3 regions of the Bacillus swezeyi genome follow, and region 2 is predicted to be linked to each of the others. Evidence: predicted binding sites of a transcription regulator. Region 2 holds the regulator's gene; each other region holds the start of a gene.
The links. The regulator LexA, encoded in region 2, represses DNA repair genes until DNA is damaged. The targets are predictions, from matches to a motif close to CGAACATATGTTCG.

Region 1: RBH91_RS22060 (DUF6434 domain-containing protein) is a predicted target of LexA. The motif match lies at 4,804-4,817, and genes of this name have one in related genera.
Region 3: RBH91_RS07900 (YolD-like family protein) is a predicted target of LexA. The motif match lies at 8,323-8,336, and genes of this name have one in related genera.

Annotation. Positions count from the first base shown of each region.
Region 1 covers NZ_CP133085.1:4,421,573-4,432,423, reverse strand. The annotation lists gene RBH91_RS22090 (FtsX-like permease family protein) at 1-450, shown strand, start outside; gene RBH91_RS22085 (acyltransferase family protein) at 611-1,696, shown strand; gene RBH91_RS22080 (FeoA family protein) at 1,865-2,092, shown strand; gene feoB (ferrous iron transport protein B) at 2,089-4,101, shown strand; gene RBH91_RS22070 (FeoB-associated Cys-rich membrane protein) at 4,118-4,276, shown strand; gene RBH91_RS22065 (VOC family protein) at 4,292-4,666, opposite strand; gene RBH91_RS22060 (DUF6434 domain-containing protein) at 4,852-5,424, shown strand; partial or broken gene RBH91_RS22055 (IS1595 family transposase) at 5,421-5,595, opposite strand; partial or broken gene RBH91_RS22755 (AraC family transcriptional regulator) at 5,593-5,907, opposite strand; gene RBH91_RS22050 (iron-hydroxamate ABC transporter substrate-binding protein) at 6,518-7,489, opposite strand; partial or broken gene RBH91_RS22750 (DUF3052 domain-containing protein) at 7,709-8,106, shown strand; gene RBH91_RS22045 (MtnX-like HAD-IB family phosphatase) at 8,252-8,902, shown strand; gene RBH91_RS22040 (iron-containing alcohol dehydrogenase family protein) at 8,902-9,951, shown strand; gene yidA (sugar-phosphatase) at 10,115-10,851, shown strand, end outside.
Region 2 covers NZ_CP133085.1:2,140,997-2,151,847, reverse strand. The annotation lists gene sirA (sporulation inhibitor of replication protein SirA) at 1-306, opposite strand, end outside; gene tkt (transketolase) at 475-2,478, opposite strand; gene RBH91_RS10805 (DUF896 domain-containing protein) at 2,651-2,881, opposite strand; gene RBH91_RS10800 (YneB family resolvase-like protein) at 2,917-3,591, opposite strand; gene yneA (cell division suppressor protein YneA) at 3,611-3,922, opposite strand; gene lexA (transcriptional repressor LexA) at 4,079-4,702, shown strand; partial or broken gene RBH91_RS10785 (IS1595 family transposase) at 5,067-6,095, opposite strand; gene RBH91_RS10780 (NucA/NucB deoxyribonuclease domain-containing protein) at 6,352-6,780, opposite strand; gene blaOXA (class D beta-lactamase) at 6,902-7,717, opposite strand; gene RBH91_RS10770 (peptidase G2 autoproteolytic cleavage domain-containing protein) at 7,812-10,256, opposite strand; gene RBH91_RS10765 (hypothetical protein) at 10,458-10,851, opposite strand, start outside.
Region 3 covers NZ_CP133085.1:1,596,351-1,607,201, reverse strand. The annotation lists gene RBH91_RS07940 (mandelate racemase/muconate lactonizing enzyme family protein) at 1-771, opposite strand, end outside; gene RBH91_RS07935 (S66 peptidase family protein) at 791-1,714, opposite strand; gene RBH91_RS07930 (peptide ABC transporter substrate-binding protein) at 1,804-3,426, opposite strand; gene RBH91_RS07925 (ABC transporter ATP-binding protein) at 3,457-4,455, opposite strand; gene RBH91_RS07920 (ABC transporter permease) at 4,459-5,421, opposite strand; gene RBH91_RS07915 (ABC transporter permease) at 5,427-6,353, opposite strand; gene RBH91_RS07910 (M55 family metallopeptidase) at 6,370-7,194, opposite strand; gene proG (pyrroline-5-carboxylate reductase ProG) at 7,382-8,161, opposite strand; gene RBH91_RS07900 (YolD-like family protein) at 8,366-8,734, shown strand; gene RBH91_RS07895 (helix-turn-helix domain-containing protein) at 8,759-9,004, opposite strand; gene RBH91_RS07890 (hypothetical protein) at 9,603-10,115, shown strand; gene RBH91_RS07885 (hypothetical protein) at 10,135-10,329, shown strand; gene RBH91_RS07880 (peptidoglycan recognition protein family protein) at 10,366-10,851, opposite strand, start outside.

The DNA of each region.
Region 1 (10,851 bases), 2.2 Mb from region 2:
GGAGAAAAGCTGACAGAAAAACTCGAGCCTTTTCAGTTCTTTGCTGTAGATTATGAAGTTTATAACCTCAATAGGGGATACGGCCCCATTTTATTCATAGGATTATTTATCGGAGTCGTCTTTTTCGTATCAGCAGGAAGCTTTCTGTATTTTCGCCTATATGCTGATTTGGAAGATGATAAGCAGAAATTCCAATCAATTGCCAAGATGGGCTTGACAGACCGTGAACTGAAAAAAGTACTGAGCAGACAAATCGGGCTTCTTTTCTTTGCACCGATCCTTGTCGCCCTCGTTCATGGAGCGGTGGCGCTGACGGCATTGTCACATGCGTTTCAGTATGACCTTTTTAAGGAATCTGCAATGGTGCTCGGCATATTCTTTTCGATCCAGTTGTTCTACTTTTTCATTGTTCGTTTCTACTATACAAAACAGATTAAAGCGGCGATTTAGCCGAAAGATTAGACAGCCGTCTAATCTTTTTTTATAGTGTTGATTCAAACAGGCCGCAAGTGGAAAATGCATAAACATACCTAAGTACTTTGCCTCTTCCTCTATTTGGATGATTATGTTAATTTGAAATTATTTCAAATTCGAAAGAGGAGTGGTAGTTGTGCAAGTGAAAGAAATTTTCGTGATTCGCTGTATCTCCTGCTTGAGCGTTGTTTTACTTCATGCGATATCCATGGTCCTTGTCATACGGGGGGAATTGCTTGGTGATGCGGTTCGCGTGATTGAGTCTTTCCGGACCCTCCTGATGTTCAGCACCCCGGCGTTTATTTTTATTTCCGAATTTTTGCTGGCACACGCATACTCCGGCGGTGTTCCGGAAGGCTTTTTGAAAAAGAGATTGAAAACGATATTCATACCTTTTCTATTTATTGCTGTTCTGGATGCCTTTTTAACGGCAGGCCTGATGATGCAGCAGTTTCATGCAGCCGCTATTTTAAACAAGCTGTTGGCCAACATTTTTTTGGGGAATTTCATCGGCTATTTTATCCTCGTGATCTTTCAGTTTTATCTCTTGCATATGTGCTTCCATTCTTTTTTGCAAAAAGCATCGCCAAAATGGGTGCTTTCCATATCTTTTCTGGTCACAGCCGCTTATTTAAGCTATTTTACGTTTGTGAATCCGCCCGTCGTACATGAGCAGGCGCCGTTTCCATTTTCGTGGGTGCCGTTTCCCGGCTGGCTTTTCTATTTTTGTTTGGCATATTATTGCGGGAAAGACTATAAGCGCTTTTTGGCGCTATTGGATAAGCACCGCTATAAGGTTTATGCAGCCGCTATCGTGTCGGCCGTCTCTATTGTTGCGATATCCTACTTCAGCCAAAGTCTAGCGATTTCTTCCAAACGGCCGGATATCTTGTTTTACTCGACAAGCATCATTTTCTTATGCTTCCATCTGTTTTCCAAGCTGAAGTCCGTTCCAAAACTGATCATGTTTATCAGCAACTATTCTTTCTCTATTTATTTGCTGCATGCTTTCTTTCTGATTATCGGAATGGTCATATTAAGCGATATCGACAGCATCAGTACAGTGCCGGCCGTTGTGCTGCTTTTCTTCGTTTGTACGGGCGGTGCGATTGTCGTTTCTTGGGCCGCCAATAAGCTTAAATACGGCTATATGTTTGTCGGGAAAATTTATCAGCCGAAGCAGAAGAGACCAGAGCCAAAAGCCCACCACCATGCAGGCTAAAATAGACGAAAGCGAAACATCAGCTCGGCGGAAATCCCGGCCTGATGTTTCGCTTTTTTGTTTAAATTGTTCTCATTTTGACACATGTCAGTTCTATTAAAAGGTGACTTGTTACCTATAATCATAGTATGATAACGATTCTCATTTTCAGATGTGGAGGCATCGACGATGGTTTTAGCAGATTTAAGACAAAAAGAGAAAGCAAAAATCATAGATTTTTCAGAAGTGAATGAATTGGTACAGCGGAGGCTCATTCATCTCGGCATGAAAGAGGACGCGGAAATTTGTGTGAAGCGAAAGCTGCCGTTTGGCGGTCCGTGCATGTTTGAAACAGGCGGGCAGTGCGTCAGTATACGGCTGCATGATGCGAAACAAATAAGGATTGAAAAGCTATGACCCGCCAGGAAATTGCACTTTTCGGAAATCCGAATACGGGAAAAACCTCATTATTTAATGCGTTAACAGGCTCCTATGAATATGTGGGAAACTGGAGCGGTGTAACCGTAGAGAAAAAAGTGGGCATGCTCCGCCATAAACAAGGAATGATGATCGACCTGCCGGGGGTTTATACATTGAGTCCTCTATCGCGTGATGAAGGGGTTGTCACCGATTTTTTATTAAAAGAATCGTTTACAGAAGTGTTAAATATCGTAGATGCTTCACAGTTAAAGCGGAATCTTCATTTAACGGTGCAGCTGCTTGAATTCGGACATCCGCTGACGATCGGATTAAATATGACAGATGTGGCCAAGCAGCGCGGCATTTTCATTGACCACGAGGCCATGTCGGAAGCACTGGGCGTTTCCGTCATCCCCATTGTAGCCCGCAGCGGCAAAGGGTGTGATGAACTCAGCCGTCATCTGTTATCACAGAAAGAGAAACGGCAAAAGCCGTTGAGGATGGACTATGGCAGCATATTGGAGCAGGCGATAAGCGAGCTGGCCTCCATCATACCGGATCGTCCCGGCGTACAAAAGCGCTGGATGGCCCTTCAATATTTAGAAGGCAACTCAAAAATGAAGGAACAGCTGGAATCAACGGTTGAGCAAGCAAGATTACAAGAGATTTGCCAGACGGCTGAAGAACGCCTCATCCGAGAAAACATAGCGAAATCTCTGCATCAGCATATTTACAATGTCAGGGAACAGTACATCGATGATGTGGCATCGTCTTCTGTTCAATTTCCACAAGATCGCAAGCAGACGTTAACTGAGCGTGTTGATGCCGTTGTGACGCATAAAGTACTGGGAATTCCGATATTTCTGGCATTTATGTATCTCATGTTTATGCTGACATTTGACTGGCTCGGCGTTCCGTTGTCTGATGCGCTTGACGGATTTATCGGCGGCCCCTTGACGGAGTGGACGGCTTCAGGATTGACCGCGATGGGAGCCAGCCCGTTTATCGAAGCGTTGATTCTCGATGGCATCATTGCCGGTGTGGGCGGTGTTTTAGTATTTGTGCCGCAGATTTTTATTTTATTTTTCTTTATATCACTGCTTGAAGATTCCGGCTATATGGCGCGGGTCGCGATGGTGATGGATCGTCTGATGGAGGCGATCGGTTTAAATGGTAAAGCATTTATTCCGTTAATCATCGGTTTTGGATGCAATGTCCCCGGCGTCATGGCAGCCAGAACCGTTGAACAGCCAAAGGAAAGGCTGCTGACGATTATGCTGACACCTTTTATGTCTTGCTCGGCAAGACTGCCGGTCTACGCTTTGTTTGCAGGGGCCTTTTTTGCGGCGCATCAGGCTTTAGTCGTTCTTTCCTTATATGTTCTTGGAATCGCGGCGGCATTGGCGCTGGCCAAATTTTTATCATCGTCAAAGCTGAAAGAAGAAACATCATTCTTTGTCATCGAGCTGCCGCCGTACCGTTTGCCTCAAGCCCGCACATTATGGCGCTCGACATGGGAAAAAGGAAAAGGATTCGTCCGCAAAGCCGGGACCTATATTTTTGGCGGGTCTGTCCTCATTTGGCTCTTATCCTATACGGGACCGGGCGGAACGGGTGTTGAGATGGATGACAGCTTTTTGGCGATGATTGGCGGTGTGCTTGCTCCATTGCTGATGCCGCTGGGGTTTGGTACATGGCAGGCAGCCGCGTCGCTGTTAACGGGCTTTCTTGCAAAAGAAGTCGTCGTCGCCTCAATGAGCATTATCTATTTTGTGCCTGAAGCCCAGCTGCAAGGCATGATGGCACAACAATTTACACCGCTGGCCGCTTATGGATTCATGGCTTTTGTTCTTTTATATGTTCCTTGCTTGGCGACAGTAGCCGTGATTAAAAAAGAAACGAACTCGAAAAAATGGATGTTCTTGTCCATTGCTTACGGCTTGGTGATTGCTTATGCCATCGCGTTCCTGATTTATCAGGGCGGCAGACTGCTTGGATTTTCATAAGGAAGGATGTGGCAGCATGCTTTTTAATATTACGATCGGGGCGCTTATCTTCGGATATGCGGCATGGACGCTTTTTAAGCTTGTTAAAAGAAGCCGGAAAGGTAAATGCGCCGCCTGTGAATTGAATCGTTCCTGTCCATCCGCTTGTGATGATGGGAAAATGAAAAACAGCTGAAGTGATCAGCTGTTTTCATTTTGATATTAACACTTCACTCATCAAAGCGTGGGTATTTTCTTCGGTATCTTTAAAAAATGCCATCCACGTTTCCGTTTGCTCCATTTTGGCCACAATATGCGGCTTACCGAGGAAGGAGACGCCTTTACCCGTCAATTTTTCATATGATCCTGCCAAATCTTCAACTTGAAAATAGATGATAGAACTGGAGTGGGCAAATTCGTCTTTTTCCGGAAGGCTTAGCAGAAGGCGAAGTCCAATGCATTCAAAGAAAGCCATGCCGTCTGTCCGAAATAAAAGGGACAGGCTCAATACATCTTGATAAAATCTCGCCGCCCGGTCCAAATCTTGAACAGGCACCCCGATTTGTCCAACCTTTTGGATTCTCATCGACCATCTCTCCCTTGCTTGTCTTTAACTTCATCATATCCATTTTTCTTTAGCATTTCTTATCCAATATCACTTTTTTCCGAAGGCTGTTTTCGTAAACTTTGTTGTTTTTGATTATAGTTATATTTCGCTTTATAAGAACAATTGTTCTATAATAGGGATAGTTAAATATGGAGGTTTAATTTATGAGACCTAGTCTAACTAAAGATATAAGTGTAGAAAGTTTTAAAGATTACTACTGGTTAAAGGAAGAATTACAATCCTTTTGTAGAGAAAATGGAATAAGTGCTTCTGGTTCTAAAATAGAGATTTCCAATAGGGTTGAAACATTTCTTCGGACAGGGGAGATAAAAAAACCTACCAGAAAATCTAAAGCGAATAAGAAGATGCAACCTCAAGTAGATTTAAGTCTTGATACAGTTATTACAAAAAACCATCGTTGTAGCCAAAATGTAAGAGCATTTTTTAAGTCAGTTATCCCAAAATTTCATTTTTCCACCTATATCCAAAACTATTTTAAAAACAATGTCGGAAAAACATATCGTGATGTAGTGGATGCTTGGTATGAGGAAGAAGAACGAAAGAAAGACCCTTCGTACAAGAAAAACATTGCACCTCAATTTGAATATAATCAATTCATACGTGACTTTTTTGCTGACCCGAAAAATCAAGGAAAAAGTCGTGAAGAAGCGATTGAAGCCTGGAATGAAATCAAGAAACTTCCTGGAAGCAATAAATATACGTCTAATATTAGTTAAGCACTTCTCAACATTTCTACTGTGGTGTGATTTGACTTTCGACAGGCAGAAACAAGCATTTGTTTGACTCGTTCATCAAATGCTATTTGTTTGCCTAATTCAAGCCAACGAAAAGTTGTCCAAGTATTTAGTTGGAAAGCGTTCCATCCATCCTTTAGCGGCTATACGGTTACTTGGATATGTTTTTTCATAGAAGTGGAAAGAAGGTTGACTGTTGTATGGGTCTGAAAGAAGCTGATCGGCGGATTCAATCAAAGAATGCTTCACCTCACCTGCAAAACCGTCTTTAAAAAAGATACAGAAAGACTCGACTTTGGTTTGTTCTTCGATCGAAATCGTATAATGCCCTTTATTAAGAAGCAGAAATCGATCTTCTTCAACTGCAAAAAAACCGTTATGTGTCCGATAAAACGCCTTTCCGTTTGAAAATGTTTTAATCGAAAGCTGTCCGTCGCCTTCCCACCAATATTGTTTGCTTTGTGCCTTCCATTTTCATTTCTCCTGAAAAAGTAATCTTGTTTCACGTGGAACGGAGGCAGAGGGAATTTTTATTGAAGCGGAGTCAAGCTGATATCTCATGCTGGTTATAATGATATCATTTGTTTTCACCTGTATTTATTGTTCATATATTTCTATTCGGAATAAATGGAAAACAGTGGAAATGAACAGGCTCAAAATACTGTAAGAAAAGAGGGGAAATGATGAAAGAAGAGAGAACGGCTCAGCTGGAGCAAAAAATGGGATTTGTGGTTCTTCTTTCACTCCTATGCATATGAAATACCGAGTACCATTCTGATGATTTCTATTGATGATCGGAAGCGGCTATTATTCTTTTAGAATGGCGAGTAAAGGATATTAAGGAATATGGTGCTTCGCTTAAAGACGGTGCTGCCAGCCTTTATCGTTTGGAGGGCATTATCTTTTCTGTTTCAAGACATTTCATATCCTTTTCATTTAAAGGAGTTATTGTTTCAAATATTGATGTTTATCCTATTCTTCATTCCTTTCTTCTTCACCTTCAATTTTGCTGTGAAACGATCAAACATGCAGGCAAGAAAACATTAAAAAAGGCCGGAAATCAAGATTCCAGCCTCTATTTTTTCTGAATCTCCTTCTCACGTTTCACCAGCATCTCCGTAATCAAATCAACTTGCTTGCTGACAGAGATCGGGTCGTACGGATAGAACGTGTCAAAATCATTGATGAAGACACGGTTGTTTTTGACGGCGTCAAGGTTTTTCCAAATGGAAGACTCTTTCAGCTTGTCGAGTGTTTTGCTGTCACCGTTCGGGTTATAATCTGTGACGAACATATAATCGGCAGTATACTCGGGCAAGACTTCCAGAGAAATTTCTTTCATTTCGCCTGTTCTGATGATGTCTTTTTCAATCTTTTCAGGCGCTTTTAAGCCGAGTGCGTTATAAACGGCTTGTCCGCCGCGGCCGCCGTTGTCATTGAACACCCAAAGCTTTCCTTTATCTGTGTTTTCATAAATGCCGAATGTGGCATTTTTGTCGACCGCTTTGGCGATTTTTTTCTGGGCGGCTTTTGATTTTTCTTCAAAGTCAGCAAGGAATTGATCGGCTTCTTCTTTGGCGCCTGCAATATCGCCGAACATCTTCACCGTTTCCTGAATGTTTTTCGCCGTGTTATAAGGAACAACAACGGTTGGCGCGATTTTAGACAGCTTGTCGTAATTGTCATCTTTCATGACGACGATTAAATCAGGCTTCAGTTTCATGACCTTTTCGACGTTGATCGGGTCGCCTAAATCGGTTATATCTTTCATCTGATCCTTCAAAAACGGATTGGTGAAAGACCATGAGCCTGAGCCGACTACGTTTGCACCGACCGAAAACAATTCACCCGCATAGAAGTCAGTGACGATACGCTTTGGATGTGCGGGAATTTCGACATCTCCGCGCGTCGATTTATAGGTTCTTGTCGCATCTTCGCCGGCTTTTTCATTGCTTCCATTATCACTTGATTGCGTCGCACTGCCGCATGCACTGACCACTAAACATAACAGCATAACCCATCCTATAATAAATAAGTTCTTTTTCACTTGACCCTCCTGATTATAGAAAGCATACTAACTTTTCAATTGATAATGATTCGCATTATCAATGTAAATATAGCAGAAAAAGTCCTCATTCGTCTATCACTTTTTTTCTTTGTATGATTATTGTTGTATTGGATAATTTGTTACTATAAACACAAAAGGGTGGATAAGAGATGGCAGAAGCACATCCGGTTTAAGGACTTTGGACAGCCCGTGCTCATTATGCATGCGCCGGAGTCCTATGGTGAAATCATGGCTTCATTTCAAGGCGGCGTACATCATCGTCCCGAGATGGCACATATGATTTTGTACAAGTTTTTGGTGCAACAAATGAAAAGCTGCAGGCATCAGCCAGAGAAGCGGAACATCATCTGGTCGAGGATGGACTGTTTTGGCTTTGCTGCCCGAAAAAATCGTCTAAAGTATACAAGGAATCAGACTGCAGCCGTGACACGGCGGCCGGACTGCTGGCAGATCAAGGCTATAAACCTGTCCGGCAAATCGCAATAGATGACAACTGGTCTGCTTTAAGGTGTCGAAAGGCGGAAAACATCAAGACTATGAAACGAAAATTTGCGGTGACGGAAAAAGGAAAACAGAGTACGGAGAAAGAATCATAAACATGTTATGATTCTTAGTCAGGCAAGAATGTTCATCTTGTGAAATAAAGTACACAAAAAAGAAATATTATCTTGTTCAATATTTCACAAACTTTCTGTATAATGAATCTAATCTTTTAAATACCATAGAAAAGAGGTATGCAGCATGAAGAAATGGGCATTTGTATCAGACTTTGATGGAACGATTTCCAAACAGGATTTTTACTGGATGGTGATTAATAAATATTTTCCCGAAGGCCGTGAATTGTTTAAGAAATGGAAAGCAGAGGAATTAAAAGATATTGAGTTTCTAGGCACCGTTTTTGCTTCAATCAATCAAAGCGAGCAAACCATCATCGATGACATCCATTCCATCCCGATTGATGAGTATGTACCAGACTTCATTCAGCATGTCCAGGAAAATGGCGGCGACTTTTTCATCTTAAGCGCAGGAACAGATTATTATATTCATTATATTTTAAAGAAATATGGCATCAAAGATGTTGAGGTGTATTCAAATAAAGGCTTTTTTAAAGAAGACAACGTCCATATGACAATTGATGAAAATCATTGGCACTATTCTGAACGCTATGGCATTGATAAATCAAAGGTGATACAGAAGCTGAAAGAAGAGTATGAAATGATTTATTTTGCGGGTGACAGCGAGCCTGATTCCCATCCGGCGAAATTTGCGGATGTTACGTTTGCAAAAGACGCGCTCCAGGATTTATTGCGTGAGCAGGATGTGCCGTTTGTAGCAGTTGAGACATTCGAGGATATCGAACGGTATTTCAAACAAAAAGGGCTGATCGTCTAATGCCGCGACAGGTTACAAGTATAGCCATTCCCGCGGTTTTGGATATTAGTGAAGGCGTGCTTGGCCGATTGGAGGCGATATTGGAAAAGCACCAGTTTGCCAAGGCCGTGATGTTTTTTGATGAGTTTTCATATCAGCAGTATGAAAACTCATTAAAAGCTGCTTTTCAAAAGGTCAAAGTCGAAGCCGTTAAACTGGCTCCAAGCCTTGATATTCAGGAGCTGATTCAGAAAGCATTTTCAATCGGAAATTATGATGTCATGATTGCCATGGGCGGGGGATATGTCGTTGATTGCGGAAAATACATCGCCTTTTCCAAACGAACTCCGTTCATCAGCATTCCGACATCGGCATCCAACGACGGGTTTGCGAGCAGCAATTGTTCGCTTCAAGTCGAGGGTAAAAAAACAACGGTTCCGGCGCGGGTTCCATACGGGATTATTGCTGACTTGAATATCATTCAAAAGGCACCGGAATGTTTTATTTTAGCTGGCATCGGTGACTTGATGTCCAATATTACAGCCCTTTATGATTGGGAATTCGAAGAGCAGCAAGGAGTCAGCGATGTGAATGCTTTTGCATCTATGCTCAGCAAGAAGGCGGTCAACAGCTTTGTCAGAACGCCGATGCAGGATATTAAGCAGCCGATCTTTTTAAAAGAATTGGTCAGTTCATTAACCATGGGCGGGATCGCGACGGAAATCAGCGGGAACAGCGCGCCTATCAGCGGTTCAGAGCACCTCGTATCCCATGCGCTTGACAAAATCTCAAAAAAACCGCAAATGCACGGCATTCAAGTGGGGGTGGCCACCTATATAATGGCCCATGTACAGAATCATCGGGCTGAGCGGATTGAAAAGGTGTTTACTAGGACAGGCTTTTTCGACTATGTACAGTCGCTTCATCTTGATAAAAATGAGTTTCGCGAAGCGATCCGTCTTTCTCATACCGTTAAGCCAAACCGCTTTACGTACTTGCATGAAAAGGCATATCGCGAAAAAGCGCTCCGCTTGCTTGATGAAGACCCCATTCTTCAAGAGATATTTTAAGCCATGCAAACAGCCTCTCGCGAGAGGTTGTTTTTTGTTCTGCAAGGACATTTGGTCGTTCCAAATCATGAAGAAAAATAAAAGTTAAGCGCTGTGATAAAATAAAGAAGAAATAGGTCAGAGGTATGATTTCAAGCACGATTTTAATCAGGGAGAGTGGAACATGTACAAACTAATCGCGATAGATATGGATGGAACATTATTGAATGACCTTCATGAAGTAACGGAGGAAGTGAGGAACGCGCTTCATGCGGCGAAAACGAAAGGTGTGAAGATCGTCCTTTGCACCGGACGCCCTCTCGGCGGAGTGAGCCGCTATTTAGAAGAGCTGAATTTAAATGAAGATGGCGATTATGTCATCGCCTATAACGGTGCGCTTGTTCAAAATACGCATACACAGGAGGTCGTGTCAGAGCTCACGCTTGGCTATGAAGATGTGACATCTTTATATGAGCTCAGCCAAACGCTTGACACGCCGATGCACTTTTTTGACTCATCTCATTTGTATACGCCAAACCGTGAAATCAGTCCGTATACAGTATATGAATCATACGTCACCAAAGTGCCGCTCCGTTTTCGGACGATGGAGGAGATACCGGAAGATATACTGGCGCCAAAGGCAATGTATATTGATGAGCCGGAGAAGCTGGACCGGACGATCGCCGCAATACCGGAGGAAGTAAAGGAACGTTATACAATGGTGAAAAGTTCTCCGTTCTTTTACGAAATCCTTCATCCGGCGGCCAGTAAAGGAAATGCCGTCCGTCAGCTCGCAGACCTGTTAGGTATCGCAAAAGAAGAGGTTATGGCGATAGGCGACAACGGCAATGACCTGACAATGATCGACTGGGCAGGCTGCGGAGTTGCGATGGGAAATGCCATACCTGAGGTCAAGGCGTC
Region 2 (10,851 bases):
TAAAATTTCAATATAGCGATCTTTCATAATGAACGAAGCGCTCCCCTTTGGAACGAGCAATCTGTAAATACAGTCAACCTGTGTATAATCTTCCCGGCTCAGGTTCATTTTCAGCCTCTTATGTATATGGGAAACCGGTATCGGCTTTGTAATATATTCGATTTGTCTGGCAGCTAATTGAGATTGTTTATTTTCGGGGCTTGTCCAATGGTAATCATAAAAAAGCTTGTACATGACAGATTCTCTTCCAAAATAGTGACTGGCAAATTCCTCTTCTATCAGATACGTATAATAATGGCGTTCCATCACTGTCTAATCCCCCTTAGTATTGCGATTCTGATGAATATATGCTTTCTATTATACAAAAGGAGATTAGAAATAATTGTCTGATGATGATAAAAGAAGCGACTAATTTTGTCGAAACAAAAGAAAAGAGAATGATTCGGAGATCATTCTCTTTCCCATGCGATGTCATTATTGATTTAAAAGCTTTTTCACGCGGTCTGCAACATTCGCTGGAGTGAAGCCGTATTCCTTCAAAATCGTTTCCCCAGGAGCGGATGCGCCGAATTGGTCAATGGCGAGAATATCGCCTTCAGTACCTGTATATCTGTCCCATCCGAGCGGCGATCCCATTTCAATTGCAAGACGTTTCGTCACATCAGAAGGAAGGACAGCGTTTTTATACTCAGCTGACTGCTTCTCAAAGCGGTCCCAAGACGGCACGCTGACAACTGATACATCAATGCCTTCTTTCAGCAGTTCGCTTTGTGCGTCAATCGCAAGTCCGACCTCTGAGCCGCTTGCAAGCAGAATGGCAGCTGGCTTTTCATTTTGACTCTTAGACACGACATAAGCTCCTTTTTCAACACCTTCATATGCCGTTTCGGCAGACTGGTCGATCGTCGGCAAGTTTTGACGAGTAAGGACAAGCGCAGTCGGCTGGTTGTCTGATTGAAGTGCAAGCTTCCATGCCGCAGCTGTTTCGTTTCCGTCAGCAGGTCTCATGACAGACAGATTTGGAAGGGCGCGGAGAGATGCAAGCTGTTCAATCGGTTCATGCGTCGGACCGTCTTCTCCCACTGCGATGCTGTCATGTGTAAATACATATGTGACCGGAAGCCCCATTAAAGCGGCAAGACGAATCGCAGGTCTCAAATAGTCTGAAAAGACGAAGAATGTTCCGGCAAACACCCGGAGACCGCCATGAAGAGCCATTCCGTTTAAAGCTGCACCCATGGCAAATTCGCGGACGCCGAACCAGATGTTTCTGCCGGCATAGTCTTTTGCTGAAAAATCGCCGCCGTTTTTGATCGCCGTCTTATTGGAACCAGCCAGATCGGCAGAGCCGCCAAAGAAAAACGGCACTTGTTTCGCGATTCCGTTCAGCACTTCTCCGGAAGATGCGCGTGAAGCCAGGCTGCTTCCTTTCTCATAAACAGGAATTTCCTTTTCCCAGTCAGCAGGAAGCTCTCCTTTGATGCCCAATTCAAGTTGTTCTGCAAGCTCCGGGTGAGCTTTTTTGTATGCGGAGAACAGTTCATTCCATTCCTGTTCCTTGCGCTTGCCAGCCTCTTTCACCGTTTCGTTGAAGTGATCGTATACTTCAGAAGGAACATGGAAATCTTCTTCATATGTCCACTCATACGCTTCTTTTGTCAGCTCAGCCTCTTCTGCACCGAGAGGAGCGCCGTGAACGCCTGAAGTTCCCGCACGGTTTGGAGATCCGAAACCGATCGTTGTTTTCACTTCAATTAATGTCGGCTGGTTTTCATTCTGCTTCGCTTTTTCAAGCGCTGCTGTAATTTCAGTGATGTTATTCCCGTCTTCTACATAGAGCACTTCCCAGTTCATTGCTTCAAAGCGCTGCTTCACGTTTTCAGAGAAAGAGCGGTCTAAATCTCCGTCAAGGGAAATATCATTGGAATCATAAAGCACGATTAAACGGCCGAGGTTTAGGTGGCCTGCAAGTGAAGCCGCTTCCGATGAGATTCCTTCCATTAAATCCCCGTCACCGCAAATACTGTATGTATAATGGTCAACGACACGATATTCGCTGCGATTGTAAGTTTCTGCAAGATGGCGTTCTGCAAGCGCCATTCCGACAGCCATTCCGATTCCTTGACCGAGCGGGCCTGTCGTCGCATCAACGCCAGGAGTATGTCCGAATTCAGGATGACCTGGTGTTTTGCTGCCCCATTGGCGGAAATTCTTTAGATCTTCCATCGATACATCATACCCGCTTAAATGAAGCATGCTGTACAGCAGCATTGAACCATGTCCGGCAGATAACACAAATCGGTCTCTGTTAAACCAGCTTGGGTTTTCAGGGTTTACATTCATCATTTTTGTCCAAAGCGAATAAGCCATCGGAGCAGCCCCCATCGGCATGCCTGGGTGGCCGGATTTTGCCTTTTCAATGGCGTCTATGGATAGTGTCCGTATCGTTGCGACAGATTTTAATTCAATCGTTTTCATTTTTATCCCCTTCCTGTATGTACTCTACTTTCTTATCATAAATCTACCCATCAGTTTTCACAACCATTTCAGCTCAGAAAGCGTCTGAAAAATGGTGGTTGATCTCGTTATGCTCCTTTTATTTCAATATTATACACAAAAAGGGAATACGATATTGACGTATTCCCTAAAATTAATGAAGGCGGCGGTTTTTTTCCTTTTTGAGCTTTTCCGGCGTCACATCATTGCCTTCCGGATCTACGATTGTCACATTTTTCAGCGTGTTTTTCATAGATGCGCGGACACCATTCAAATATTCCTGGCGCAGCTTCTGCTGTTCTGCTTTTTCTTCCTCCGTCAAAGAGCCGGTTTTTGATTTTTTCGCAAGCTCATTGATTCTGGCTATTTTTTCTTTGGAAATCATAATATGCTCCTTTGATTTGTTTATCATTCATACTACTAAATTCGCTCTCGTTTGACAACAAATGAATCCGGCTGGCTGCTCTTATACTCCTGATAGCGGCGGTGTACGGTAGCTTTCGATATGCTGTAGCCAAAGCCCCTTAAAACGGCTGCAATCTCTGCAAACGTCAGCTTGTTTTCCCTGAGCCGAATGATTTCTGAAAGCGGGGCTTCAATCCGCTCCCTCCCGTTTCCTTCATGTTGGTTTTTTAGATTCCTTTCCGGGCGGTAGCCGTTTTCGACCGCTTTCTTCATCCCTCTTTTAATCTTAAGATTATGTATTTTCCGCTGGTATTCTTCCACGATGCCGACGATTTCCAAAACCATTGAGTCGGCCTCGGAAAGTTCCAGCTGTCCCCTGTGTGCGAGTGTATAAATTCGAACCCCTTCTTTATATAAGCAGTGAAGGAGGGCTATTTTGGCGTTTCCTCTTCCAAGCCTTGTATCATCCTGGATCAATACAGCATCCACTTCTGATCTTTTTATTTCATCAAGCAAATCGAATACACCGTCCCGGTCCATTTCATATCCGCTCGCCTGTTCGGAAATGACTTTTACAACGGTCATGCCGTGTTCGGCTGCAAGTGATGCAAGCTCCTCTTCCTGCCGTTTTAAGGAGGTTTCCTGCTGCTCCTTCGTCGTGCTCACCCTGGTGTATATAATCGCGTTCATGGAAATCCCCTCATCCTTCTTACTCTACTTCTGCAAGCTGATATCGGTCAGAATGCTGCTTTGTTACCGGCAGAATCAGAACATCGCCGGGTTTGATGACAGATGTCGGCAGATCGTTTTTGTCGGCAACCCACTCAATGAATTTTTGCTTGTCAGCGGACTTGCCGCCCTCGATGTGGTCGGCAATCTCCCATAAAGTATCTCCTTCTTGAACTTCTATTTTAACATATTGCTTGCTTTCCTCCATCTTTCCGGCAAAAGACAAAAACAGAACACAGAAGCTGATCACAGCAGTAAACAGACTGACGAAAATCAATGATTCCCTATTCAAATCTATCACCCCAAACAGAATATTTGTTCGCTTTTTGTGCTTTCAGTATACATACGAACAAATGTTTCTGTCAATTGTTTTTTTCGAACCTATGTTTGTACTTCGAGGAAAAACATGCTATAATCTACCTAAAATCGACGTTTTGAGGTGCAGATCATGACGAAGCTATCAAAAAGACAACTTGATATATTGCGTTTCATTAAAGAAGAAGTGAAGCGCAAAGGCTACCCGCCTTCCGTCAGGGAAATCGGCGAAGCGGTCGGCCTGGCATCAAGTTCTACCGTACACGGCCACTTGGCAAGACTTGAGACAAAGGGGCTGATCAGAAGAGACCCGACGAAGCCGAGAGCGATCGAAATCCTGGATACCGAAGAAGAGATTCACATTCCGAAAAACCAGGTTGTCAACGTTCCCGTCATTGGAAAGGTAACGGCCGGGATGCCGATTACTGCCGTCGAAAATATCGAGGAGTACTTTCCGCTCCCTGACCGCCTGGCTCCGCCGGATGAACATGTTTTCATGCTCGAGATTATGGGGGAAAGCATGATTGATGCAGGGATACTGGATAAAGATTATGTAATTGTAAAGCAGCAGAGTACCGCAATCAATGGAGATATCGTCGTGGCCATGACCGAAGATGACGAAGCGACAGTCAAGCGGTTTTTCAAAGAAGAGACCCATATCCGCCTCCAGCCGGAAAATCCGACGATGGAGCCCATTATCCTGCAGAATGTGATCATTCTCGGCAAGGTGATCGGCGTTTTCCGAACCGTTCATTAATCATGGGGCTTACTCAGAACCGCCGGGAAACCGGCGGCTTTTTTTGATCAAAGCTATGTTAACTAATAATGTTGATTTTAAATATATAGCAGGATTTTTATGAAAAACCCTGCTATAACTACAACATTTAACTAATTATGTTCAACTATTGTGATTTGTTCCTGTTTTTATATTCATAAATATCCTGAATATTAAGTAAGAAAATCCAGAAAACCCTAATATCCCTATTAAAATCATTAGAGGGAATTGGTCTGAGAATATCATCCCTAAAACAAACAACATAAAACAAACCAACGCTCCTATAAGGTGAAATATTATATTTTTTTTATCCAAAGTGGTACCATCTCTTTTCTCGCTTGTTATTTTATAATTCATACGTTCTCAAAGAATAATAAGTTTTATTAATCGGAATTAAACAACAATCTACAAGCATTTAGTAGTAGATGCATTATCATTTCGATGACTAACAATATCTAAGAATTGAAACCAACTCAAATAATGGTCAAGGTATTTTGTTGCCACACCATTAAATCGTTGTATCCAACCTTCTAAACGACTGTGGTAATTATTAACATTTTGGATGTGATAAAGACCCTTGACACGCTCCGTTCTATCCGATTTAAACCGATAATGTTCTAATCCTTTGCTTTTGGCATAGGCAGAAAAAACCCTCCAGCGCAAAGCGTGTTGTCAAAAGTTAATTTAGAGCCAATAGCCTTATCTAATTGAGATTTGACAATCCGGCCTTTTCCAAGCACCCCGGAATAAGCGGCTTTTTGGCAGTCTCTTGCGATTAAAACACAAACTTGTTCGTGGCTAATACCACGAAACTTAGATGAACCTCCACGCTTACGAGGTTTGCGTCCTTCTATGTTTCTTTTACCTTTTTCAGAGTAAAGGAAATATGTTTTATCCATCTCTACAATCCCTGAAAATGTATCAAAGTCCATTTGTTTAATAGCAGACAATACTTTGTGTCTCCAATAAAATAGAGTGACATAATGAACATTACCAATAAGGTCTGCTGATTTTCGAAGAGAATAACCTTCTAACATACATTTAATGAAGTCTAACCATCTATCTGGCTTATGAGTACGGTATAGCGTAGTAGACATTACATCAGTAAATGTCTTTTTGCAATTTTTACAAGGTATCGTTGGCGTTCAACTTCTTTTAGTCCCATTTTCACTTTATACTTACCGAAACGCACAACTTGCTTAGAAGAGCAACGTACACAATTATAGCCATTTTTATTTTTCCGTTCTGTTACTTCTTGAAAAACAGGTCCACTGTTTGAAAAGGATGATAGAGAATTGATAAAGAATTCTTTTAAGCGGTGTTGTTCTGCTGAATTTAACTTTTTAATTTCTTCAATCAGTTCTCTTAACGTCATTATAATCCCTCCAAACAGATGTCTTTTATCATAATATAGAATATTTGTTTGTTTTTATCAAAAAACAACATAGTTGATTAACATAGCATTGATCAAAAAAATCAGGTTCGAGACCATGCCCATTGTTTGGGTGGCGAACCTGAAAAAGAGGAATTCATAATATGCTTACACACTTATTATCTCTAACTTTACAGTTACTGTCAACAAAAAAGTTTCCTAAGGGAAAAAAAATTAAAGCAATACATTTTTTTTGCTTTCACTGAACAATAAACAAAATTTTTGTTCCATCGGCATATCCGCTCAGCCTGCTGCCGACCCAGGAGCCTGCCCCCCGGTTATCTGTTGAAGCGACATATCTCACTGATGCCCCCTTTCCTCCTTCCTCACACATCGCCATCGGCCATTCATCACGATCATATCCCGGTTTCGTCGGAATCCCTTTTAAAGACTCCTGGCGCCGCTTATCCGCTCCTTCTCTTTCGATTGTACAGACATCGGAATGACCGGCTTTAATGGCATCGCTGATATGCGCCCCTGTTTGAGGATAGCGTGATTTCGGGAAATACAAAACATCATCATATCTTGCAGCTCCTTTTGCATGCTGCGTTGACGATGCAGCACCTCCAGAAAGCCCTGGCAGCACAGCCGCAATAAGCAGTAATCGAATCGTCCATCTCTTCAACATAAAAAAACTCCCTTAACCTGGTTTTATCACCAGGTTAAGGGAGGATTGTTTACGCTTTTCGGTTTTTTTGTGTAAAAGACGTTTAGATTGTGTAAAAGATCGACATTTCATCTCAACATTTTTATTCGTCTATTAATCGGTATTTCTTTAATATGCTGTGCGTAATGGCTTTTGCATTTGAACCTATGCCATTTATGTTTGTGGCGAATACATAAGTTCTGCCGCCGTTTTTAATGACCCCTGTAAACCAGCCCAGCTTCATATCGGACAGCCTTGTGCCTGTTTTGCCGTAAAGTATGTAGCTGTCTGTTTCTTCTTGAATCATCATCCGCTTTACCGTTTTCATCACGGACTTGTTAAATGGAAGCGATTCTTCATAAAGCTTTTCCATAAAATCCGCCTGTTCCAGCGGAGAAATTTTCAGCGTGCTGTCGAGCCAAAACTGATCGATTCCGCCGCTTATATCCTGGTTTCCGTAAGAAATCTTTCGAAGCCAATCTTCCATGTGCTCCCTGCCGATGTCTCTGGCCATCGCCTGATAATACCAAATGACGGATTCGCGCATCCCCGATCCCAGGGTATGATCACGGTTCCAAGAATCAAACTCCCTTACAATGCCGTCCCAGCGCTTGACATCATATTCGTCTCTGACTGCCCCCGTCTGCAATCCGATCAGCGCATTTGCCACTTTGAAAGTGGATTCAGGCGTCAGCCTTTTATAAGCCCTTTCTTTGTTATAGACAAAGGTTTGACCGTTTTTGATGTTTCGCAAAATAAACGTTCCGTCATATCCATTAAAATATTCTTTGACCTTTAGCTGTTTCATGTTGAGCTGTTCATCGGAAGAACGGGATGCGGTTTTTTTGGCATCGGCTTTAACAGTAAAAATGGCTCCGGTCAGAAGCAATGCGGAAAACATGTACATCAGCTTTTTCATTCGATCACTCCTTTGATTTTGTCATACATCTTCATTTTATGGATGAGCACTTCAAAATGGATATTTTTTCTTCTGACCATCTTTATGCCGCACGTTATTTGATTAAGGCGAGAGCGATTCCGTATCCTTTTTCAGGAGTGTAAGGAGCGGTTATTTTGATCACCTTCCAAGAACCTTCGGCTGCTTTTGTCCCTATGCCGTTAAGCGCTCCTAAATAATCTCCTTGACGCACTGTGCCGTCAATACGTACATAATGCCTGCCCAAAAGCCCGACTACATGCCATTCATCTCTGGCATCACGTGAAAGGTATCCGTCTTCCAAAGCCTTGTTATAGTCTGGATTTTGTTTCGGCAGGCGAATCAGCTCTCCTGTTTCGATATCGGTTACTTCCTCATAAATCAATCCGCCAAACTCGTTTGTCAAATAGCGGCTCTGCCAGGTGAAGCTAGATGCCCCCGAAACAAAAGCGGCTGTTTCCGATACAACCCCAAGCAAATCATCTCCGCTTTGTGCGGGGGCCATTTTTTCTCCTTTTAGGGCGACGATTGTGCCTGTATCGATCAACTGCCCGCTTTCACTTTCAAAATATTCTCCATAGCCGGTTAATGAAGAGGTTATTGCCCCCGCAAATGCTCCATTTCCATAGCGGGAGTCAAGAAGCCATTTGATTGACTGGTGACCTCCAGCCACTGTGTACGGCTCTTCCAGTGTAATGCTTTCAGAGGACAGAATCGTTCTGGAAACACTGTTGCCTGTAATATGGGAATTGTTTGAAGCTGTGATAAATGCACGGGAGCCCTCTGTGCTTGAACCGCCCGAAGCTCCGATGACCGCATTTCTTTCACCTTTTGCCGTAATATCTCCGGTTCCGGCAATGACGGCGCTTGTTTGATTAAAGGCAAAACCGGAGGTGGTTGCAATCTGGGCGCCGCCCTTTAAACTGACGGGCATCTGCTGATAGGTTTGACCTTTAATGGATGCAGCAGCACTGTACCCCTCCGCCAGAACCCCGATGATGACGGCCTGACTGTTCGGCGATTGGATGCCTGCCGTCCCGCCTTCTGTTATCATTGTTCCGTTCATAATATTGACGTAATAGAGTCCGCCTCCGATCGATATTCCTATAGGAGCGGAATGGTAAAAATCAAAGTTTGATATTTTGACATGATCGGTTTTATTTGCCCCTCCCGATAAATTAATATCGACACCGGCCTTTTTAAATCCGCGAATCTTAATCCCATTGATCGTAATGTTTTGACTTCGGTACTGCAATGCCACAACAGGATAGCCGCCATAGTCGTAATCCGGATTTCCGATCGCCGTGAATCCGCTTACATAAATATTCTTATAGGCTGAAACAACGAGCGCTCTCGGAGTAACATTCTCATACAGGGAATTGAAGACAGGCTCAACCGCTGTACAATCAATGAGCGTTACATCGTATGCTGTGGTGCTTTCCGGATCTGATGCCTGGTGGTGGCCGATATGCCGGAGGTCAAAAGCGCGGACATCCCGGTAGGATATGTGGCCGATAATATGGACGTTTTGGGAAGCCGGCCACATTTCGTGGGCTTTCACCTCCACCCCGCGAATGTTTCCGCTTGTCACGTTATTTAAAAGCCAGACATGCTTTGACCCATCATCAATCTCGATACCGTTGGAGTTGGACATGCCTTCGGCGTGCTCTGTGCCGCGCGGGTCTCCAGAATGGCAGTTTGAAATAAAGATGTATTCGCTGTAATGCGTAGTTATGCCGTCATCGCCCGCGCCATATGTGACACAGTTATCGATCCAGATATACTTGGAGCCGTCCTTTGTCCAGTCCGTATCAGGCAAATGATCATATGTCGGAGATGTGATATCAATTCCGTGAAGACCTGCATTGACGGCTTCAATATCTTTAATCCAGCCAAATTCGACTTTTGCAAACGTTAAGCAGCTGGAAAACTGTCCTCCAGGGTTTCTCACTCCGCATTGTCTGTCCGGATTCCAGTCTAAAGTCATCCCCTGGACAAAAATATTACGGTTTCCATTTTCATAATCATCATTCGTGATGACCCATTCATGTGCCGGGGTGTCCTCATGAAGTTTAATGATTGTGACACCTTTGCCTTGTCCGACAAGATATGTCCAAGACGGGAGCTTGATTCCTTGAACAAGATATTCGCCCGCCGGAATGTTCACTCTAACTCGTCCATTCCCGATTGCATTGCGGAAAGCTTCCGTATTATCCCTTCCATCAGGAACAGCCCCGAAATCTTCAACATTAACTTCGCGGGTGATTTTGCCAAGCAGTTTATGATATTCCTTGTCAAGCCGCTCTTTCAACAGTGCAGTCGCCTCTCCTTCGGCCGTCACCCTTGCATCTGTCACCTCAACGCTTTGAGAGGTTTCGACATGCTGAATGAGATTTTGCATCCTTGCTTTCAGATGTTCAATTTCCGTCAAACGGTTGTGATGCTTTAAAAAATCAGCTTTGGCACGGGACCTCAATTCGGGATTTAGAGACACATCAGAAGGTTTTTGTGAATGAACCATTCTAAGTACACCTCTTTCTTTTAATGTGAGCGCTGAAGTGTGGACGGGAAGGCTTGTCTGCATCTCGAAAATAAAGCGGGCAAACCATCCAGTTTACTTCTATGTTATAAATTGGATGTGAATGCCTGTAATCCCTCTAAAACATGTAAAAAAAGGACGGATGATCAGTTTTTTCGATCCCCCATCCTTTAAAAGCGGCTATTATAGCTTTTCATTTTCTGCGATCCCCTGCCGTCTCTCTAATTTCAGTAAACCTGCCACATGATGTTTTAGCGGATCGAGCGGATTGATGATCATCTCAGATGATGAATTTTCCGCCGCTTTAGCGGCATCAACCATGGATAACTGAGCAACGGAGAGCAGCCTGTTTTCGTTATTTGCGATTTGCTTTATATGTTTCTCGATCTCAGCATCGTACATTTCTTTATATCCACGCATGATGAGATCGAAAGTATGTTCAAGAATTATACACTCCACATCCGGGGATTTTTTCCGCTGACGCGCGTATTCATTCAGACGTTCCATTGTCCCTGCAACAGTTGCGGGATTAGAAAAAAGCATCAATTGCCGCTTCTCGGTTTGGCAGATTTGTTCA
Region 3 (10,851 bases), 540 kb from region 2:
AAGCACTTGAAAAGCCTCTTCTGGGGTAAAGACGCTTTCGTCCGCCATAATCAGTGTATCTACTGCATCTGTTACTTGTTTTAAGCCTTCAAGATCATGTTTAGGGACCGGCTGTTCAACAAGCTCAATATCAAGGCCCTCATCCTCCATTTTCCGAATGGCTCTGACGGCCTGCTTTGCCGTCCAGCCTTGATTGGCATCAAGCCGAATTCGAATGTTGTTCCCCGCTTGCTTGCGGACTTCGCGGATGCGGACGATATCTGTATGAATGTCGTCTTTTCCAACCTTTATTTTTAAAATACGAAACCCTTCTTTGATATAGCGGGCGGCATCTTCCGCCATTTCTTCAGGTGGATTGACGCTGACGGTAAAGTCCGTCTCAATTTCCCGCCTGTAACCTCCTAAAAATTGATACAAGGGCAGCCCGCACATCTGCGCTAAACAATCGTAAACGGCCATTTCTACGGCTGCCTTTGCGCTTGTATTGCCGATCATCAGCTTTTCGATGTCATGAAAAATCGCTTCCGCCCTTAATAAACTGCGGCCGATCAGCGCCGGGGCGAGCACCTCTTTGATCGCACCTTCGATACTGTCAAGGGTTTCACCGGTGATGACGGCGGTCGGGGGCGCTTCCCCCCAGCCCGCCGCCGCGTTCTCAGCCGACATTTTGACAATGACGGCCTCTAGTGTATGTACAGTTCTAAGCGCGGTTTTAAAAGGTTTTTTCAATGGAACAGCGATACGGTATGTGTTGATATCGGTAATTTTCATGCCGACCTCCTTTTATGTTTCAAGAAATACCCGGTTCGATCGTCAGCTGTTTTTGATCGGCATCCAATACGGCTTCCGCTCCGAGCGGCACAGCGATGTTCGGTGATGAATGGCCGATTTTAAAGCCCGACAGCGACGGCTTTCCCTCAGAAACGATGTAGTCTTGGAAAATGTCTTGCAGTGTCAGTGATTCTTCGCGTTTTTTCGGTGTGCAATTGTGGAAATCACAAACCAGAATCCCGGCCGCCTCAGAAAATTTCCCGGCCATTTTCAGATGATTAAGCATCCGGTCAATTCGGTAAGGCTCCTCATCGACATCTTCAATCAATAACAGCTTCCCTCTTGCATCAATTTCAAACGGCGTACCGAGCGTTGTCACCAGGAGGGCGAGATTTCCGCCGGTCAGCTCCCCTTTCGCTTTTCCTTCCACAACCGTCTCTAAAGGCGTGATCTCATCTGTAAGGGTGAGCGTCATCTGTTGAAACAGCTGCTGAAAAGAGTATTTTGTCAGCGGGTGGACATCATCCCGTCCGATATCAGAGCTGAGCATTGGTCCGTGAAAGGTGATGAGACCGGCGTTCTGCCGGATGGCTGTATGTAAAAACGTAATATCTGAGTAGCCCCAGAATATTTTCGGGTTGTTTTTCAGCATCCGATAATCGATTTGCTGGGCGATTCTTGCCGTGCCATATCCTCCGCACGCGCAGATCACCGCTTTAATAGAAGGATCTTCAAACATATCATGCAAATCGCGCAGACGGTCTTCATCCTTTCCGGCCAAATAGCCGTGTTTTTTTGCAGCGGCACGGCCCATTTTGACATGGAGCCCCAGATCTTTTAAAAACCGGACGGCTGCATCAAGCTTCCCGGGATCAGGCGGACTGGCGGGTGCGATCACTCCGACCGCATCTCCTCTTTTTAATCCTTGAGGCGCAATTTTCAACACAGATTACCCCCTTTTGTGAAAAATCCGCCCGGCTCTTGTGCTAAAAGGTGCACAGAAGACCACAGGCGGACAAGGTTTCTTGCAGATTATTGCTTCTCGGCCCATTTCAGCTCGATATAGCCGACCGGGTGGCGGATAATGCCTTTTACATTCTCCTTTTCCAAATGGACTTGATTATAGAAGTGGATCGGAATGATCGGCATTCCGGCAAATAACAGCTTTTCAGCCTGATGCATCAGCTCATGCCGTTTTTCTTCATCAGCTTCATTTTTTGCCGCATTGATCAGCCGATCATACTCTTTGCTGCTCCACCCGGTTCTGTTCATCGAATTATCGGTTTGAAAGCTTTCCAGAAAGTTGATTGGGTCTGCGTAATCCGGCAGAAAAGAACTTTGGGAAAATTGAAATTTCAGCGCCTTTTGCTGTTCAAGAAATGTGTTCCACTCCATATTTGCGAGTTTCACATTGACGTCAAGCGTACTTTTCAGCTTTTGCTGAATCGCTTCTGCCATTTTTTTATGCTCAGGCTTTGTGCTGTATGTCAATGTAACCGCAGGAAGCTTTTGATAATTTTCTTCCTTCATGCCTTTTTCCAACAGTTTTTTCGCTTCATCTGCATCGTATTTAACCAAATCGCCGCCTTCCTCGCGAAAGTCCTTGCCGTTCGGCCCCTTCATCCCGGGAGAAACAAAGCCATGCGCCGCTTTTTCCCCGTTTTTCGTGACATAATCAACGATTTCCTCCTGGTCAACGGCCATCGCGAACGCTGTTCTGATCTTTTCATTTTGGAACGGCTCCATATTGACATTGAACCTGTAAAAATAAATCCCTGCCTGCTCGAAGACTTTCACCTGATCAGAGCCCATCAGCTTCTCGCTCATTTCTGCCGGTACATAGGATGTATCAAGCTCATTCGACTGGAACATTTGATAGTCGGTATTTCTGTCATCGACCATCGCCCATGTGACTTGATCAAGCTTTACAGTATCCTGATCCCAATACGTATCGCTTTTTTCCATTGTCAGGCTTTCATCATGCTTCCACTCTGTCAGCTTAAACGGTCCGTTCCCGACAAAAGTCTCGGCTTCCTCATGCCATTTTGGATTTTCTTCGGCGACTTTTTGATTGACAGGAAAGAACGCCGGATTGGCCACAATGTTTAAAAACGCTTTTTGCGGGCTTGTCAATGTGACTTTAAGTGTTTTGTCATCCAATGCTTCAACTTTCACATCATCTTTTGTGCCTTTTCCGCTGTTAAACGCTTCACCGCCCTCGATAACATAGCCTAAAAACGCGGCGGACGAACCTGTTTTCGGATCAAGCAGCCGCTTCCACGCATATTCAAAATCACCCGCTGTCAACGGGTCTTCATTGGACCATTTCGCTTGCTCGCGAATTGTAAAAGTATATGTTTTCCCATCTTCAGAAATGTCCCATTTTTCCGCTGACGCCGCCAGAGGCTCATGGTCTGCGCCAAGCCTTGTCAATCCCTCCATCAAGTTGTTGAGCGCCTGCCATGACACATTATTAAAGCCGATTGGCGGATCGAATGAAGTCGGTTCATTTTCATTATTCAGCCTCAGTATTTGTTCTTTTTCTGCTTCTTTCCCCTTCTTTTCCGCTTCCTGTCCAGCCTGTTCATTTGCCGTGCATCCGAACAGCATCACGAAAAGCACCGCGATGACCAAAGTACGCCACAACCTTTTCATCAAATCCCCCCATTTCATATGATCCAACACTTATATCGATAATACAGTCCGCTTTGCCCGATCATCCTGAAGCCAACAGCACACATCATGCCCCGCTGAGACTTCCGTTTTCACAGGGTACAGCCTTTCACACACCTCCATTACAAATGAACAGCGGGCTGTAAACGGACAGCCTGCGGGAGGTGAAAACAAATCCGGCGGCGTCCCGTCAATCGGGACAAGCTCCGCTTCTTCAAGATCAAGCCTTGGAACGGATTTCAGCAGCCCCTTTGTGTACGGATGCTGAGGATGATAAAAAATGTCTTTCCGCGGTCCCGCCTCCGCGATTTTTCCGGCGTACATCACCGCGATTCTGTCGGCCGTCTGTGCGACGACCCCTAAATCATGGGTAATTAAAATAATCGAGACTCCGGTTTTTCGCTGAATATCCTTAAACAGCTCAAGGATCTGCGCTTGAATGGTGACATCAAGCGCTGTTGTCGGTTCGTCGGCAATCAGGACCTCCGGTTCGCAGATCAGCGCCATCGCAATAACGATCCGCTGTCTCATCCCGCCGCTGAATTGATGCGGATACTGCCTCAAACGCTCTCTCGGATTCGGGATGCCGACGAGCTCAAGCATGGAAAGCACGGCTTTTTCCGCCGCATCCTTGGAGATCGTCCGATGCTCCAGCAGCGCTTCTCTCAGCTGATCGCCGACGGTTAAGGTCGGATTCAGCGCAGTCATCGGATCTTGAAAAATCATCGAGATCTCGGCGCCGCGGATCGACCTCATCTCCTTTTCAGTCAAATGGCGCAAATCCTTTCCTTTAAAGCGGATCGAACCGTCTGTAATGGTTGCGGAAAACTTCGGAAGCAGCTTCATGATAGTTTGTGAAGTCACGCTTTTTCCGCAGCCTGACTCGCCGACAATCGCAAATGTTTCCCCTTCATATAAATCAAAACTGACGCCGCGGACGGCTTTAACGGTCCCTCCGTATGTCGCAAATGAAACATGCAGATTCTCGACTTCCAGTACTTTTTTTCGCAAACATCATGACCTCCTCAGCTTTGGATCTAACGCATCCTGCAGACCGTCTCCAAGAACGTTAAAGGCGAACATCGTTAATGAAATAAAGAAAGCTGGAAAAAACAGCCGCCACCAGTGCCCTGACAAAATAACGGGCAAACCGTCGTTCGCCATCACGCCCCAGCTGGCAAAGGGGGCTTGAATCCCCAAGCCAAGGAAGCTCAAAAAGGCTTCGGCAAATATGGCTGACGGCACTGTCAGCGTCATCTGGACGATGATCGCTCCCATCATGTTCGGAAGCAGATTGCGTCTGATCATCCGCCCTGTATTGGCACCGAAGGTTTGGGAAGCGAGAACATGTTCGTCATGCTTTACTTTTAAAACCTGCCCCCTGACGATGCGCGCCATGCCGACCCACCCGGTGACCGTCAGCGCAACGATAATCGTTCCCAGTCCGGGACCCATCAGCACCATGAGAAGGATAACGACCAATAAGTATGGAAGTCCGTGCAAGACTTCGATGATCCGCATCATGACATGATCGGTTTTGCCGCCTTTATAGCCGGCAATGCCGCCATAGAGAACACCGATTGCAAAATCGATCAAAGCTGCCATCACGCCGACAAAAAGAGAAATCCTTGCCCCATACCACGTTCTTGTAAAAACATCGCGGCCAAGCTCGTCCGTTCCGAACCAATGCTGCGGGGACGGCGGCAGGTTTTGCTGGGAGAGCGTCTGCTGTGTGACGCTGTGGGGAGAAAAAATCGGACCGAGTACCGCCATGGCGAAGAGGAAGATCAAAATGCTTAAACCGGCCATCGCCAGCCTGTTCTTTCGTAAAATCCGCCAGGCATTCTGCCAGTATGAAAGGCTTGGCCTTACAACAGATTCGCTTTCACCCCTTTCCTGCTTCTTAGGCGAAAACCATTCATTCGGGATATGCCCGCCCGGCGGTGTGTCATTTTCCGTACGAACTGGGAGGCTCATATATCTCACCCTTTCTTATGCAGTTTAATGCGCGGATCTAGGATTCCGTAGGCCATATCGACTAAAAATAGCATAACGATGAGGATGATGCTGTAAAAGACGGTGGTCCCCATGATGACGGGATAATCGCGGGAATTGATGCTTTCAACAAAATATTTTCCCATTCCGGGAATGGCGAAGATTTTTTCAATGACGAAGCTTCCCGTTAAAATGGAAGCGGTAAGTGTCCCGAGAATCGTGATAATGGGCATCATCGCGTTTTTCAGCGCATGCTTCATGACGATTTTAAATGGAGAAAGCCCCTTTGCCCGCGCCGTCCGGATATAATCCTGGCTCAGCACTTCAATCATGCTGGAGCGGGTCAGCCGCGCGATAATCGCCATCGGTCCCATCGCCAAAGCGGCTGTCGGGAGCACCATATGCATCGGGCTCGTCCATGTCGAAGGCGGGAAGATGTTCCAGTTGACGGCAAACTGCTGAATGAGCAGAGTGGCCATAATGAAGTTCGGAACCGAAATGCCGAGCACCGCTATTGTCATCGCCAAATAATCGATGATGCCATTTTGGCGGAGAGCTGCGAAAATGCCGAGGGCTATTCCCGAAAAAACCGCGAGCACAAGCGCTGTCATCCCCAATTCAAATGAGACGGGAAAACCTCTTGACAACATATCGTTCACGCTTTGTGAAGGCTGTTTAATCGACGGGCCGAAATCGAAAGCAATGATCGATTTCAAATAAATCAAATATTGCACAAAGAGAGGCTCATCTAAATGATAATAAGCCTCAAGGTTTCGCTGAACCGCTTCATTGGTGTTTCGCTCCTCATTAAAAGGAGAGCCCGGAATCACTTTCATCATCACAAAGGTCAATGTCGTAATCACTAAAATGGTCACAAGCATCGAGAAAAACCGCTTCATGATGTAACCCGCCATTTTTCATCACACCTTCCTAGGAAAATGTCGTCCGCATCGCAAGTTCTGTCATGACAAGCATCGCTTGGTAGGCTTCCAATATGTCTTTTGCTTGATAGCGGACAATCGTCGTTCCCGGTTTGATTTCAGTGCCCGGCATGAGATTCGCCCACTCCGCCTGGCCGTAGTTGGCAAATTCGATGCTCAGCACAGGTCTGTCCGGCGGTGTGAGCGGTCTGACCTTGTCCCTGTTTTGAATCGCATAAGCCGTCCGTTCCTTTAAAAGCCGCCCCGCTTTTTCCGGTGTCAGACATTTGACCGCCGATCGGGAAATCGTTTCTTTGACGGCTGCCGTCGTGACGTGCGGAATCAGCTCCTCCGCTTCTGCCGCCGCCTGACAGTCGCCGGCAACCATGATGACCGGAACGCCGTAATACCCGGCAACATAAGCGTTAAAACCCAGCTCTCCGACGGCTTGACCGTTTATGTAAAAATGTCTGACACCGAAAATCATGCTATGCGACATCACACCTCTCATCGACGCTCTCGCATGATAACCGAGAAAAACCGCTCCCCCATATGTATCATCAAGCCCCTGAACCATCGAAAACGGCTTGACATCCCCTGAAATCAGCTGTGCTTCCGGGTGGAGACGCTCTATTAAAAGATTGTTCATTTTTGAATGGCTGTCATTGACAAGCACTTCCGAACAGCCGCTTTTAAATGCTTCTTCAATCACATAATTGGCCTCATCCGTCATGATCACCCGGCCCCGCTCATAATTGAGCTTGCTCGAATCGACAAACGTATCATCAGGAAGCCCGGAAATCCCCTCCATATCAACTGACATATACAGTTTCATAGAACCCCCCCTTATGAAAAAACATCTCAAATTTTTTATTATTTTAAGAATATTCTAACAAATTATATTAGAATTTTAATAGGATTGCAATAACTCTTGGGAAATTTAGAAAATAAAGATAAGGATGGAAATGTAAAGAAATTTGTCGAGCGCACAAAAAAGGCTGCCCGGCCAGGCAGCCTCATGTCTAAGGCCGGACAGCTTCTTTTATTTCTGCGTACTTCTTCCCCGTACGTGCAAACAGCTCATCAAAAACCCCGGGCATGGCATTTTGAATGACCTCCGCTCCTTCGGCAGTGATGCCTCCTTTTGTCGCCACCCTTTGCAGCGTTTCTTCAAAAGTCATTTGCTTTTCCAATAAAAGTTTTCCCGTGCCAAGTAAAGAATGAATCAAGAATTCAAACGCTTCTTCTTTCGTCAGGCTGCTGTTTCTGACTGCGGATTGAGCGAATTCTTCAAATATCGCGGCGATAAAACCCGGGGACGAACTTGTTAAATTGCTCGCGGCATCAATATCACTCTCACAGATGTTTTTCACTTTGCTGAAAGCGGAGAGGTATCCTTCAAGCCGCTTCTTGCTGTCTTCCGCAACCCGTTCGCTATGTACGACAAGTGAAATGCCGATGTCCGTTTCAGATGTCAATGTCGGGATGTATCTCGTTATTTGCCGGTTTGTCCATGCGTGAAGCCGGTCAAGCGTCATTCCCGCGGCGATCGAAACAACGTGCGCATTTTCCTGAAGAAAGGGATTAATTTTCGCGAGCGTTTCTTTTACCGCCATAGGCGGAACACAGATGAAGATGAGCACGCATTGTTTTGCAAGTTCCTCAGGCGATTGAAAGGAAACGTTTGGATAACGTTTTCTTAAAGTTTCCGTTTTTTCTCCGTTTGTCCTGGTGCTGACCAGCACCATTTCGTCAGCGATTTTTTCTTGTTCAAGGAGTTTGTCCGCAATCATGCGAGCCATGTTTCAAGTGGTTTTCGCGGTTTTTCATCCCCTTTCGTTCCCTGCTTTTTTCTCGTGTTCATGTTATTTTTTTATTGTTTTAAGTTGCCGTTATTCGCCCTTGAACGGAACTTTCGTTATCTTCGTGTTATTTTTTTATACATAACATACCACTTGAAAATAGAACAAACGTTCCTATATAATCATCTCTAGGAGATGAACACCATGAGAGACGACAACCTTAAAGATCGAGGCACAATCAAATGGACAGCTATGATGCTGCCGGAGCATGTCAGCCTGCTCCGCGAATTAGAAAGCAATCACAACAGAGTAAAAAAGCCGGTGCTTGACCTGGCTCAAATAGAAGATATGGAAATGATCATAAGCGAAGCCATGGAATTTAATAAAACGGTGCAATTCGCCGTATTTAAACCGCTGCCCTTTTTAAATGGAGCAGAAACAGGGGAGATCATTTATATAGAAGGAAAAATCCATTACATAAACCAGCAGCGCAAGCTTTTCCATGTAATGGATTCAAAAGGAGACACCAATTTCATTAAATTTGAGGATGTTGTTGGTGTAGAAATGAAGTAAGCCCTTCGTTCAGCTAGAAGGGCTTTACTCATCATACGGCCGGTATTTTTCCCGGCCGGCTTCAAGTTCTTTTTTCTTTTCCTCAACATCAGAACGGAGAAACAGACTAGTCCCGCTCATTTTTTTTACAGGAATAAGCTTTCCGCCACTAATCAGCTGACTCATTCGTGAACGATTCACCTCAAGCAGTTCAGCCGCCTCTTTGGTGGTCAGGACTTCACGCCTGATGAAGTCCTCGACCTCCTGACGGCTTTTTAAATGATATTCCATGATCTTATCTGCTCCTTACATCCTTAATGATCGTGAAGATGGTCACGGCCAACACAATAACCATGATGACCGTTGTGAAAGTGCTTGTCCATAATTCCCGCAGCCCAATAGCAGCCACGCTTAATAAAATCATGGAAAAAATGTATGTTTGTCTTCTCTTCATATTATATGCTAGACTGGTTATAATTATATTAGGAAGCGAGCGAGCCACCGCTTCGCTTCCCCACTTGCTAGTCCTTCTTATTATTCTTCTTTGCATCCGATGATTGCTGTGCAATCCAGGCGATGGAAGCAACATAGAAGATAATTTGAAGGACTTTTATCATGTTGTCTAGCATTTCCTCACCTCCTTACACTCTTATTATACAATACCTATAAACAATTGTATAGAGGTTTTGTATAAAAAAATGCCCCCTTTTAAAAAAAGAGGGTTTTTAGTCAATATGTCACTTTCGAGTTCATATGAACACAACTAAAGAATCTCTGGTGTTCAAAATCCCCGGTCCCTTATTACCATTTTTATTATAACTGTGGAAAATTATGTTATGTGGTGGTATGCTCTTATTGATTCACATATAAGTGGAAGGAGAATAATATAATGAACAGTGTAGTGGGGAGTTTTAAGGGCTGGTTCATGATTGTTTTGGGGTTGAGTTTAATTTTAGGCTTTGCATCAATTTTTGGCACTCCGCAAGCTCAAGCTGCACAGGTAAATAGTGATTATCAAGATAAAAAAGCAGCTGAACAGTTGGCATTAGCTTTTTATGAAGCATCTACCTTTGACAAAGATACAAATAAGTACAGTTTTGATGTTGAAAAGGCTACTGCATCAGGAATTACATTGGCTGATGCTGTCCAAATGAAAAACTATTTAGAATCTTTGTCACCAGAACAAGCCAAGGAGACTCATGATCAACAAATAAGCGCAATTAAAGAAATGAAAAACAATCTAACAGTTTTACCTATTATTGCGTGGGCTCTTAAAATTCTAGCCGGTGCTGGGTTAGCTTGGTTAGGTAAAAAACTTTTAGATATGGGTTCATATGAGTTCTGTAAAAGATGGGGAAATTACAACGGAACTACAAAGTATATTTGTAAATTTATAGGATAACATCTAGGAGTGATCTACAGTGAAAGAATGGTTTATTTATGTGTTTATTGCGACATTGATTTCAATGTTCATTCAAACCGGATTAGATAAAGTTGGATTGCTGAACCTAAACAATATGTGGGCTGATTTCATAAGTTGGCTCGTTATTTTCTTTGTTGTCTATGTTTTAATCGATTTGGCTGGAAGGGCTTTAATCGGCTCCAAAAATAGTTAACCCCCCTCGTTAATAAGAGAGGGGTTTTTTATTTCTTCAATTCAATAATGCTTCAAGTTTCGCTTTCGTCTTCGGTCCGTAAATGCCATCAGCAGACAGCCCGTGCATCAGCTGGAACCGTTTGACCGCATCCGCTGTGTCTGGGCCGTAATAGCCATCAATCCCGTGATTCTTGGCCTTTTTGTTCGGGTAGAAATAAAGAGCAGCCAGCGCCTCCTGAATCTGCCGGACGGCTGTTCCTTTCATCATAGGTTTTTTTACTTTATAGATGCCGTCCGGCAGCTTGTAAGATTTTTTACCGCTTGAAGATGACTTTTTCTTTTTCGCCTCAATGGCTTGCAATGCTTTTTCTGTTGCTGGTCCGTAAATGCCATCTGTCGCAATTCCAGCTTTCTTTTGAAGAGAAAGGATAGCCTGTTTAGTTTCATCCCCATAATGGCCGTCTGCTCCGAATTTAGGAAGTTTGAAGCCTGCTTTTATTAAACGTTTTTGCAGCGCTTTTACTTTCGATCCTGTCGAACC